Regions from separate parts of the Vogesella lacus genome, predicted to be linked through region 3. Evidence: predicted binding sites of a transcription regulator. Region 3 holds the regulator's gene; each other region holds the start of a gene.

Region 1 (4,239 bases), on a different contig from region 3:
GGCGCAGGCTCGACCGACAGCACCGAACCCAGCACGCTATTGGGGCGGTAGGTGGTGATGCCCTTGAGGCCGGCGCGCCAGGCTTCAAGGTAGAGCGTTTCAAAATCGGCAAACGGGTAATCGGCCGGCACGTTGACGGTCTTGGAAATCGCGGTGTCGATGAAGGGCGCGACGGCGGCGACCATGCGCATGTGATCCAGTGCGCTCATTTGCAGGGCGCTGACAAAGTAATCGGGCAAGGCCTTGGTGTCGCCACCCTGCATGCGCCACACGCGGTAGGCGTGATCCTCGACCAGATATTCCTGCTGGCTGCCATCAGCCATGCGTTTCTTTCGCGTGTAAAACCACGAGAACGGCGGCTCGATGCCGTTGCTGGCGTTGTCGGCAAAGGCGAGCGAAATGGTGCCGGTCGGCGCAATCGACAGCAGGTGCGAGTTGCGGATGCCATGCTGGCGAATGCGCTTTTTGATGCTGTCCGGCAGCCGGCTGGCGCAATGCGGCGCGGCCAGATACTGCTCGGCATCAAACAATGGAAACGCGCCCTTCTCGATGGCCAGATCGACCGAAGCATCGTAAGCCGCATCGCGCATCGCCTCGCTGATGCTGGCGGCCAACCTTCGACCTTCCTCGCTGTCGTAGCGCACTTTCAGCATGATCAGCGCATCACCCAGGCCGGTGAAGCCGAGGCCGATACGGCGCTTGTTTTGCGCTTCCTGTTCCTGCTCCTTGAGCGGCCAGACGGTGAGGTCGAGCACATTGTCCAGCATGCGCACCGAGGCACGCACCACCTTGGCAAAGGCCTTGAAATCGAATGATGGCTTGTCGCCAAAGGGCTGACGCACGAAACGGGTGAGGTTGATCGAGCCCAGATCGCAGCAGCCGTAGTCGGGCAAGGGCTGCTCGCCGCACGGGTTGGTGGACTCGATAACTTCGCAATAAGACAGATTATTGTCGGCGTTGATCTTGCTCATGAACAGCACGCCCGGCTCGGCGTGGTCGTAGGTGCTGTGCATGATCTGCGCCCACAAGTCGCGTGCGCGTACTTTGCGATACACCCACAGGCCATCTGGCTGGCGCTCGCAATCTGGGAACACCTCGGCCGACGGCATCGCGCTGTGCGTCAACGGCCAGTCGCCATCGGCCTCGACTGCCTGCATGAAAGCATCGGACACGCCGACCGAGATATTGAAGTTGCGCAGATCACCCTGGTCTTTGGCGTGGATGAAGTCTTCGATGTCGGGGTGGCTCACGTCCAGCACGCCCATTTGTGCACCGCGGCGCGCCCCAGCCGATTCGACCGTCTCGCAACTGCGGTCAAACACACGCATATACGACACCGGGCCAGAGGCACGGCTATTGGTGCCTTTTACCAGCGCCCCCTTGGGGCGGATGCGGCTGAAGTTGTAGCCGACGCCGCCACCACGGCGCATGGTTTCGGCCGACTGCAACAGCGCCTGATAGATGCCGACCTTGCCGTTTTCGGTGTCGGCTACCGCATCGCCGACCGGCTGCACAAAGCAGTTGATCAGCGTGGCCTTGAGATCGGTGCCGGCAGCCGAGTTGATACGCCCGCCGGGGATGAAGCCGCCTTCGAGTGCCTCGAAGAACAGCGGCTCGAAGCGCGCCGAATCGGCCTCGAGTGCCGCCAGCGCCCGCGCCACGCGCAGTCTTACCTCGGCCACACTCTGCTCGCCGTTCTTGGCGTACTTTTCCAGCAGCACCTCGCGCGAGATGTCTTGCTCCATCCAACCCAAGCTCTTGTCCTGACCCATGCCAGCCTCACAATATCTAGTGAAACAAAAAGGAAATTACACTAGGTATAGATCAGCACAGTGTTGATGGCCATCAACAAATGCCGGCGACTACCTCTTGGGCGACCTCGGCCGCACCGGCACGGACTACCCCGCCAGCTCAGGCTGCTACCGCCATGACAGCAAGCCAGAATACTGCGTCAGGGCAGGTAGAGCGCCTTGAGTTCGTCGTACAAGGCCGACGCACGGATATCGGCGATCTGCCGGTTCCAGCGCTCGACCTCGCTGGCCGGCACGACGTGGGATACCGCGATATAGCTGTCGTTCTCCATCAACACCAGCCCGCTGCTGCGCAACAGCCCTGCCGGCACTTCGGCCACCCTGAGCTTGCCCGGATAGTCGGTGCGAATGATGGCGGCCAACCTTACCCGGCCCGCCTGCAGCATGCGCAGGCAGGCTTCATAACTGTTGCTGAGCTCGACGTGCTGAAAGCCCAGCTCACGCAAACGATGTTCATGCGAGCCGCCCCGCAGTGCGCACACCGGCTGCGGCAAGGCATCCTGCAGTGACTTGGCCCGCGAGGGCCGGTCAACACGCTCGTAAAGCAAGGTCTGGTCGCGAAACAGCGGGCCTATCCACTGGTAACGCCGCTCGCGCTCTGCGGTACGAAACAGGGTAAACAGCATCACCGGTGCATCCGTGGACAGCTGCTGCAAACCCCGTACCAGCGGAATCTCGCGCACCGGCTGCGGCAATGCCATTCTGGCCATCGCGGTTTGCACCAGCGCCAGACTGAAGGCGCGAAAACCACCGTGTGGCTGCGGCTGCAAACTGCCATCGGCCATCCCCCGCACTTCCTTGTCCAGGCTATGGGTATAGACCGCCAGCTCTTCCGCACCGGCAAACGGCACCAGCCACAAGGCCAGCCAGCAAACAAGCTGTTTCATGATGTGGCCTCAAGTCCGGAAGCGGTTAACCGCCTCGCGCAGCTGATTGGCCTGCCCCTGGATGCCATTCATCTGCTCGACGGCGTGCGAGGCCGAGGACAGCGCCTCATGCACCACGCCAGCCACTTGCTCGACACTGCCGGCGATGCTGGTGCCGGCCTTGCTCTGCTCCGACATGGCCTGCGCCACCGAGCGGATGCGATCCAGCGACTGATAAGCCCGTGAATTGATCGCCTGCAAGGCCACCGAACTCTGGTGCACACTGGCCACCCCGTCCTTGACGATGGGCGCGATGCCGGCCACCTGCCCCGTCACCATGCCGGTGTCACCCACCACACCCTGCACGATGGTGCTGATTTCATCGGTAGCGGTGGCCGTACGTTCGGCAAGCTTGCGCACCTCATCAGCCACCACGGCAAAGCCGCGGCCACTCTCGCCGGCACGCGCCGCCTCGATGGCGGCATTCAGCGCCAGCAGATTGGTCTGGTTGGCGATATCACGGATGGTCTCGGCTATGCCGCTGATATGGCGGGTGCGCTCGGACAGCGATTCGACCTGGCCACTGACTTCGCCAATCTCGTCGGCAATTCTTTCGATATGCTGGCTGGCCGCTGCAGTCATGCTGACGCCGCTGGCGGCTTCGTCCACCGTCTGGCGCGCGTCCTGCTCAGTCTCGTGGGCACTGGCGGTGACATGATCGATGCTGACCGACAGTTGTTCGATGGCTGCCGCTGCCGATGCGGTCGACTCACTGGCATGGTGCGACACCTGCTGCAGATGATGCATATGTGACTTGAGCTGCTCGCCGGAATCGGCAATGCGATGGCTGCCCTCGCGGATATCGTGAATGATGCCGGCAAGATTGCGCTGCATTGCGCGCATGCTGCCCAGCAGGCTGTGTTCCGGCCCTTGAACCTCGATGGTTTCGGTCAGATCCCCCTCGGCAATACGCCGTACCACACGCGAGGCATAAGCCGGATCGCCACCGAGCGAGCGCAAGATGCTGCGCGACAACAGCCAGGCCATGATGCCGACAGCGGCTATACCGATGACCACCAGCCCGAGCATCAGCCTCGCTTCAGCCCAGAACGATTCGTCAATGTCGTCAACAAAGAAGCCGGTACCGATCACCCAGCCCCAGGGCTCGGTACGCACTACGCCGTTGAGCTTGGGCACATCGTGATCAACACCGGGCTTGGCCGCGACCACATACACCAGGCCATAATGCTGTTTTTGCAAGGCCTCGGCATAGGTCTCGACCGAGGTACGCCCGTCCGGCCCCTTGCCGCCATCGTCCACCTTGCCGATGCGCTTGGTGGTCGGGTGGTAAAGCATCACATTGCCGCTGTCACGCACAAAGAAATAAATCTGCTTGCTGCGAATCTCGGCCAGGGTGGCCAAGGCCTGCCGTTTGGCCTCGGCTTCCAGCAGCTTGCCTTCCTGCACCAACTGATAACGGCTCTGGACGACATTCTCGGCCAGCTGCAACAGGCCGGTAATCTGGATTTCCTTTTCGCGCAGCAGATCCTGCTTTTTGAAAT
Region 2 (4,239 bases), on a different contig from region 3:
AACCTTGCGCAGGGCAGTCATCTTAGCCGCAACGCCATCAGCGTCGGCAAGGTTCTTGGACAGCCACGGGAAGGCAGGCATGTTGGACTCAGGAACCACGTCACGCGGATTGATCAGGTGAACACGATGCCATTCGTCGGAGTAACGACCGCCAACGCGAGCCAGATCAGGACCGGTACGCTTGGAACCCCACTGGAACGGATGGTCGTATACCGACTCGCCCGCAACAGAGTAGTGGCCATAACGTTCAGTTTCTGCACGGAACGGACGAATCATCTGCGAGTGGCAGCCATAGCAGCCTTCACGGATGTAGATGTCACGACCGGTCAGCTGCAGCGCGTTGTAAGGCTTGACGCCGGCAATAGGCTGAGTGGTCGATTTCTGGAACATCAGCGGTACGATTTCTACCAGTGCGGCAATGCTGATAACCAGCAGGGTCAGCACGATCAGGTAGGCAACGTTTTCTTCAATCAGTTTCTGGATTTTTTCCATGATGTTTTCCTACCCCTTAGTGCGCGTGAGCGGCAACGGCCGGGATCTTGGCATCAACGGCGCGACCTGCGGCAACAGTACGGAAGGTGTTGTAAGCCATGATCAGCATGCCAGACAGGAACAGAATGCCACCCAGCAGACGTACGAAGTGGTACGGGTACGTTGCTTTAACGGCTTCTACGAAGGCGTAAGTCAGGGTGCCGTCGGCGTTCAGGGCACGCCACATCAGGCCTTGCATTACACCGGAGATCCACAGTGCGGCGATGTACAGAACGACGCCGACAGTGGCCAGCCAGAAGTGGGCTTCGATCAGCTTGGTGCTGTGCATGCCGTCACGACCGAACAGGCGCGGGATCATGTAGTACAGGGAACCAATGGAGATGAAGGCAACCCAGCCCAGAGCGCCGGAGTGAACGTGACCAACGGTCCAGTCGGTGTAGTGCGACAGGGCGTTAACGGTCTTGATCGACATCATCGGGCCTTCGAAGGTGGACATACCATAGAAGGACAGGGAAACCACCAGGAACTTCAGTACCGGGTCGGTACGCAGTTTGTGCCACGCGCCGGACAGGGTCATGATGCCGTTGATCATGCCGCCCCAGCTAGGTGCAAACAGGATCAGGGAGAACACCATACCCAGCGACTGGGTCCAATCAGGCAGGGCGGTGTAATGCAGGTGGTGAGGACCAGCCCACATATAGGTGAAGATCAGTGCCCAGAAGTGCACAACGGACAGACGGTAGGAGTAAACCGGACGGCCAGCCTGCTTCGGAACGAAGTAGTACATCATGCCCAGGAAGGCGGCGGTCAGGAAGAAACCTACGGCGTTGTGGCCGTACCACCACTGCACCATCGCATCAACTGCGCCGGCGTAGATGGAGTAAGACTTGGTCAGGGATACCGGAATCGCCAGGCTGTTGACTACGTGCAGCAGGGCTACGGCCAGGATAAAGGCAGCGTAGAACCAGTTGGCTACGTAAATGTGCTTGACCTTGCGGATAGCCAGGGTGCCGAAGAACACAATGGCGTAAACAACCCAGATCACGGTGATCAGGATGTCGATTGGCCATTCGAGTTCGGCGTATTCCTTGCCGGCGGTATAGCCCAGCGGCAGGGTGATGGCGGCCAGCAGGATAACCAGTTGCCAGCCCCAGAAGGTGAAGGCAGCCAGCTTGTCCGAGAACAGGCGGACATTACAGGTACGTTGAACAACGTAGTACGAGGTAGCAAACAATGCGCAGCCGCCAAAGGCGAAGATTACGGCATTGGTGTGCAGTGGGCGCAGACGACCGTAGTGGAACCAGGGCCCGAAGTTGAGCTCTGGCCACACCAGCTGGGCCGCAATAATGACGCCAACCAGCATGCCGACAATGCCCCAGACTACGGTCATTATCGAGAACTGGCGCACCACCTTATAGTTATAAGTGGATTGCGTTTCCATTAGGGTTTCTCCAAGGTTGCGAACTAGAACGTAAAACCTGACGACTTGAACCCCCGGTGCGTAGCCCCATATGAAAATGAAGTCCGGCAAGTCGTGACGGGACTTGGGCGTAGCCTCAGGTCATGGTGAACTTTTCCCTGACCGGAAACGTCCATTACGAACAAGTCGCAATGAATGCCGTTATCCCTGATATCAATCAGCCATTCTAAATCAAATCGGTTGTTGGCGGCCAGCCGCGCCAGTGGACGCGTGCAGGTTTTTTGCAGTGCAAAAAAGTATATACCAACTGGGTTTTAGCCCTTTTTACCTACGTGCGATTATATTGTCATCCTGATTTCTCTTCTTGATGAAAATCAAGATGACCAGACCGGCCGTTATTGTGCCGAAATGTTAGAATCCCGTTCCTGTTTCTATAAGAAAACCAATTGGAGTCGCTGATGGGCGCAGCCATTCGTTACCGTATCCAGCCGCTGGATGTGAATGCACATCTGTTTCAAGTCACCATGACTATTGCCAAACCGGCGTCTGCCGGCCAGGTTTTGCGCTTGCCGGCGTGGATTCCGGGCAGTTACATGATTCGCGAGTTTTCGCGTCATATCGTGCAGATCGCGGCACGCAGCGGCAAAAAGACAATTGCCCTGCAAAAACTGGACAAGCACAGCTGGCAGGCGGCTGCCGTCAAGGGCGAGCTGACTGTCGAGTACACCGTATACGCCTATGACCTGTCGGTACGCGGTGCGTATCTGGATCAGCAGCGTGGCTTCTATAACGGTACCAGCGTGTTCCTGAGTGCGGATGGCTACGAGAACGAGCCGTGCGAGGTTGAAATCGTGGCTCCGGAAGGCAAGGATTTTGCCGACTGGAAAGTGGCGACCAGCCTGCCAGCGCTTGAAACCAAAAAATCCGGTTTCGGCACCTATCGTGCTGCCGATTACGACGAGCTGATTGATCACCCGGTCGAGCTGGGTGATTTCGAACGGGTGAAGTTCGAGGCTTGCGGCGTGCCGCACGAATTTGTGGTGTCGGGCAAATACAAGGCAGATCTGAAAAGGTTGGCCGCAGACACCAAGCGCATCTGCGAATGGCAGATCCGCTTCTTTGGTGAGCCGGCGCCGTTTGACCGTTATGTCTTCATGCTGTTTGTCGGCGCCGACATTTATGGCGGCCTCGAGCATCGTGCCTCTACCGCGTTGGTGGCCAATCGTGACGATCTGCCGGCACCAGATCTGGCCGAAGGCGAAATCGGCGAAGGCTATTTGCGCCTGCTTGGCCTGATCAGCCACGAGTACTTCCATAGCTGGAACGTCAAGCGCATGAAGCCGGCGGTATTCACGCCGTATGATCTGAACCGTGAAGGCCATACCACCTTGCTGTGGGCTTTCGAAGGCATCACATCCTATTACGACGATCTGGCGCTGGTGCGTTGCGGCCTGATCGACGAAAAGCGTTATCTGGGTCTGCTGGCCAAGGTGATTACCGGTGTGATGCGCGGTAATGGTCGTACCAAGCAGTCGCTGGCTGATTCCAGCTTCGACGCCTGGACCAAATACTACCGTCAGGACGAAAACAGCCCGAACAGTATCGTCGGCTATTACACCAAAGGCTCGATGGTGGCATTGGCGCTGGATCTGCACATCCGTCACGAAACGGCAGGGGAGAAGAGCCTGGACACCGTGATGCTGGCGCTGTGGCAGAAATGGCTGGCTGACGGCAAGGGTCTGGAAGAGGGCGAGTGGGAGTCGGTAGCCGAGGAGGCGACCGGTCTCAAGCTGGGCAAGTTCTTTGATCTGGCGATCCGCTCGACAAAAGACCTGCCGCTGGAAAAACTCTTTGCCACCCAGGGCGTGAGCATGCAGCTGGTGCCATCCGACAGTGCCGGTGATAGCGGTAGCGTGGTTGACGAGATCAAGGCCGGCAAGTTGCGGCCAACTCTGGGTGTGAAGGCGGTTGCCGACAGTCTGGGCGTCAAGCTGGCACAAGTGCTGGATGGTGGTTCGGCGCAAGCAGCCGGTTTGTCTGGTGGTGATGTGGTGATTGCGATTGACGGGATGAAGGTGGCAGACCTTGATAAAGCGCTGGCTCGCCACAAGGTTGGCGATACCGTCAAGATCCACGCTTTCCGTAGGGACGAACTGAGCACCTACAAAGTGAAGTTGGCCGCAACCCAGGCCGATACCTGCCGTCTGGCCCTCGCTGTCGATGGCGGCAAGTGGATCAAATCCTGAGTCAGGGCAGCATCTAACAAGACATGACAAGGGCGGGCGGCCTGTGGCCGACCCGCCCATTTGCATAGGAAACGCTCATGG
Region 3 (4,239 bases):
ACATCGACAACTACCTGCTGCCGCGCCACGGCGCCATTCACGAGATGGTCTGGCTGGTGGCTGGTGTGCTACTGACAGGGTTGGCCGCAACCGCGATTCGTTATCTGCAATTGCTGCGTCTTGCCGGCGTGGCGATGCGCTCGGTGCGCCGTCTGCGCGAAGAGGTCTACGGTCATGTGCTGTCGCTGCCGATGGCCTTTTTCGACAAGGCGATTACCGGCCAGCTGGTCAGCCGCGTCACCAATGACACCGAGGCGGTGAAGCAGCTGTATGTTCAGGTGCTGTTCGTGATGCTCGATAGCGTCATCGTGGTGTGCGGTGCGCTGGCGGCGATGTTCTGGCTGAACTGGCAATTGGCCTCGGTGGTGCTGTTGCTGCTGCCGGCGGTATTCGTGATTGTCTGGCTGTACCAGCGCTGGAGCGCGCCGTCGGTGGCGCGTGCACGGCAGCTGCGCAGCGACATCAATGCCCAGGTGGCCGAGTCGATTGCCGGTATGGTGGTATTGCAGGCGGCCGGGGCCGAACAACGTTTTGGCGACCGTTTTGCCGAAACCGGCAGCCAGCTCTACCACGCGCGCATGGCCGAGCTGCGTGCCAACGCCTGGTTGCTGCGCCCGGCGCTGGACTTGCTGAATGTGCTGCTGCTGGTGGCGGTGATCTACGCCTTCGGCAGCAAGGCGGTCAGCGGTATCGAGATCGGCGTGTTGTATGCCTTTGTCAGCTATATCGCCCGTGTGGTCGAGCCGCTGATCCAGATCACCATGCAGTTCTCACAGCTGCAGCAGGCGGTGGTCGCCGCCTCGCGCGTTAATGTACTGCTGCAGGAGTCGCGTGCCAGCCAGGGTGCGGGGGCGGGCGAGATCAGCCACGGCGCGGTGAGCTTCAGCGGCATCCGTTTTGGCTATGCGGCCGAACGCCCGGTATTGCACGGTATTGATCTGGCGATTCCGGCCGGCAGCTTTGTCGGCATCGTTGGCCACACCGGCAGCGGCAAATCGACGCTGATGTCGTTGTTGCTGCGCTTTTATCAGGCGCAGCACGGCGAGGTGCGCATTGATGGCCATCTCTTGGCCAGCATTGCCGATGACACCTTCCGCGCCGGTGTTGGCCTGGTGCCGCAAGATCCCTTCCTGTTGGCCGCCAGCGCGCGTGACAATATCGATATGGGCCGCGGTCTGTCGCAACAGGCTATCGAGACCGCCGCACGGGCGGCGGGTGTGCACGAGCTGATCCTGTCGCTGGAGCAGGGCTACGACACCGATATGGGCGAGGGCGGTACCCGGCTGTCGGTCGGGCAGAAGCAGCTGATCGCGATTGCGCGGGCGCTGGCCGGCCAGCCGCGCATCCTGCTGCTGGACGAGGCAACCTCGCACATCGACAGCGAGACCGAGCAGCTGGTGCAAGAGGCGCTGGATCGCTTGCACGGCAAGGTGACGATGATCGCGATTGCCCATCGCCTGTCGACGATTCGCGATGCCGACACCATCGTGGTGCTCAATCACGGCCATATTGCCGAGCAGGGCAATCACGAGGCGCTGATGGCTATCGACGGCGGCATCTACCAGCGCCTGTATCAGCTGCAGCAGATCGAAAGCCGCGTGGCGGACGAGCTGGATGTCGTCTGAGCATTTGCGGCCAACCTTGTATTGGCCGGGCAATAAAAAAACGCCACCGAGGGGTGGCGTTTTTTATGTGCTGGCGACGGGGTCAGGAAGTCGCTTGCGAGCAGCCGGCAACCAGTGCCTTGAGCTCGGCGGGCTGGATCAGCTGGATATGCTTGTGATCGACCTTGATCCAGCCTTGCTGCTGGAACTTGGACAGCGTACGGCTGACGGTTTCCAGTTTCAGGCCGAGGAAGCTGCCGATTTCCTCGCGGCTCATGCGCAGGATGAAATCGTTGGCCGCAAAGCCACGGCTTTGCAGGCGCTGCGACAGATTCAGCAGGAAGGCGGCGAGGCGCTCTTCAGCCTTCATATTGCCCAACAGCAGCATTACCGACTGGTCGCGCACGATCTCGCGGCTCATCAGGCGGAAGAAATGGTGCTGCAGGCTGGGGATCTCGCGACCGAGGGTTTCCATACGGTTGAATGGCAGCTCGCACACTTCGCTGTCTTCCAGCGCAATCGCGTCACAGCCGTGGGTATTGGCCGAAATGCCGTCCAGGCCCATCAGTTCGCCCGACATATGGAAGCCGGTTACCTGTTCGCGGCCATCCTGGCTGGATACCGCGGTCTTGAAATAGCCGGTACGCACGGCATACAGCGAGCGGAAGCCCTCGCCGCTGCGGAACAGATATTCGCCACGCTTGATACGACGGCTCTGGCGGATAACGGCATCCAGCTGCGCCAGTTCGTCACGGTTGAGGCCAACAGGCAGGCACAGTTCGCGCAAGCTGCAGTTGGAGCAGGAGACCTTCAGGGTATGCAAGGGCGAGTTTTGATCAGTCATACGACAGTCTTTTTCCACAGGCAGGTGAGCTTGCTTGACACGCATCAAGGCGCAACAAGCGTGAATTGCGCAAATTTACCAGTCCCCCACCAGATTTCCAAACAAAAAATGATGATGACACCGCAATTGGCATTTGTGCCGACACAATGTGATTTCGACCGGGCGTTGATCGAGTCGCTGGCCGGCTCGGGGCCGCGCTATACCTCGTATCCGACAGCCGACCGTTTTCATGGCGGGTTTGGTGTCCAGGATTATGAACACTGGCTGGCACAGCGCGCTATCGGGGCAAACCATAGGGAGCTGTCGCTGTATGTGCACGTGCCGTTCTGTAACACCATTTGTTATTACTGCGGCTGTAACAAGATCATCACCAAGGACAAGCAGCGCGCCGACCAGTATCTGGACTATCTGGAAAAGGAAATCGCGCTGACCGCGCAAAAACTGGGGGGGCGCGAGAAAGTCATCCAGCTGCACTTTGGTGGTGGTACCCCGACTTTCCTGTCGGACGAGCAGCTCGAGCGCGTGATGGGCATCATCCGCCAGCATTTCGATTTGCTGCCCGAGGGCGAGTTCTCGATCGAGATCGACCCGCGCAAGGTTGGCCGCGATACGGTGCTGCATCTGGGGCAGCTGGGTTTCAACCGCATGAGCGTCGGCATCCAGGATTTCGACCCGGCGGTGCAAGAGGCGGTGAACCGCATCCAGAGCGAGGAAGAAACACGCGTGGTGATTGATGCTGCGCGTGAGGCCGGTTTCAAATCGGTAAGTGTGGACCTGATTTACGGCCTGCCGCGCCAGAGTGCGCATTCGCTGGAAAACACCATCAATCGGGTGATCAGCATGTCACCGGATCGCATCGCACTGTACAACTATGCGCATCTGCCGACCGTGTTCATGCCGCAGCGTCGTATCAATGAAGACGAACTGCCTAGCCCGGCGACCAAGCTCGATATCCTGCAAAACTCGGTACAGCAGCTGACCGATGCCGGCTATGTCTTTATCGGCATGGATCACTTTGCCAAGCCCGATGACGAGCTGACCCGCGCCTTGCAGCAGGGCCGTTTGCAGCGCAATTTCCAGGGTTATTCCACCCATGCCGATTGCGATATGATCGGCCTTGGTGTGTCGTCGATTGGCAAGGTCGGCCCTTGCTACAGCCAGAACGAGAAAGAACTCGATGCTTATTATGCCGCGTTGGATGCCGGTCGTTTGCCGGTGATGCGTGGCATGACGCTGAGTCAGGACGATATCCTGCGCCGCAGCGTGATCCAGGGCCTGATGTGCCGCTTCTCGCTGTCGGTTGAGGCGATCGAGCAAACCTTCGCCATCAACTTTGCCGATTACTTTGCTGACGAGTTACCGAAGATTCGCGAGTTCCAGAAGATGGGGCTGCTGACTTTTGATGGTGACTTCCTGATGGTGGCACCGAAAGGGCGCTTCCTGATCCGCAATATCGCCATGGTGTTTGACCGACATCTGCGCGAACGCGAGACCAAGGCGCGTTATTCGCAAACCATCTGATTGCCTGACATCAAATAAAAAACCCGCCGTGAGGCGGGTTTTTTATTTGGCAGCAAGGTTGGCCGCAGGGGCGGGAATTACTTCCACACGTCCTGATGCACCTTGCTTTGCAGTTCCGGATATTGCTTGATGTCGAATACCGGTTCGCTAATGCCCTGATTGCGCTGTTGCTGGTAATCCTTCAGCAGCACAAATACGTAGCGCGACAGCAGGACGATGGCAATCAGGTTGATGACGGCCATGATGCCCATCGACAGGTCGGCCATGTCC

Evidence for each region. The regulator FNR, encoded in region 3, switches genes on or off when oxygen is low (the NO sensors DNR and NnrR bind a similar motif). The targets are predictions, from matches to a motif close to TTGATNNNNATCAA.
Region 1: a site for FNR is predicted at 1,836-1,849, ahead of ACZ9W6_RS11305 (adenosylcobalamin-dependent ribonucleoside-diphosphate reductase). Genes of this name have one in related genera too.
Region 2: a site for FNR is predicted at 2,277-2,290, ahead of ACZ9W6_RS10595 (M61 family metallopeptidase). Genes of this name have one in related genera too.

The regions. Positions count from the first base shown of each region.
Region 1 covers NZ_CEETQT010000008.1:32,603-36,841, forward strand. Annotated here, with positions in the region: gene ACZ9W6_RS11305 (adenosylcobalamin-dependent ribonucleoside-diphosphate reductase) at 1-1,772, opposite strand, end outside; gene ACZ9W6_RS11310 (substrate-binding periplasmic protein) at 1,952-2,698, opposite strand; gene ACZ9W6_RS11315 (methyl-accepting chemotaxis protein) at 2,708-4,239, opposite strand, start outside.
Region 2 covers NZ_CEETQT010000007.1:117,097-121,335, forward strand. Annotated here, with positions in the region: gene ccoO (cytochrome-c oxidase, cbb3-type subunit II) at 1-492, opposite strand, end outside; gene ccoN (cytochrome-c oxidase, cbb3-type subunit I) at 509-1,933, opposite strand; gene ACZ9W6_RS10595 (M61 family metallopeptidase) at 2,371-4,158, shown strand; gene pepN (aminopeptidase N) at 4,236-4,239, shown strand, end outside.
Region 3 covers NZ_CEETQT010000005.1:142,930-147,168, reverse strand. Annotated here, with positions in the region: gene ACZ9W6_RS08225 (ABC transporter ATP-binding protein) at 1-1,625, shown strand, start outside; gene fnr (fumarate/nitrate reduction transcriptional regulator Fnr) at 1,708-2,448, opposite strand; gene hemN (oxygen-independent coproporphyrinogen III oxidase) at 2,563-3,969, shown strand; gene ACZ9W6_RS08210 (alanine/glycine:cation symporter family protein) at 4,047-4,239, opposite strand, start outside.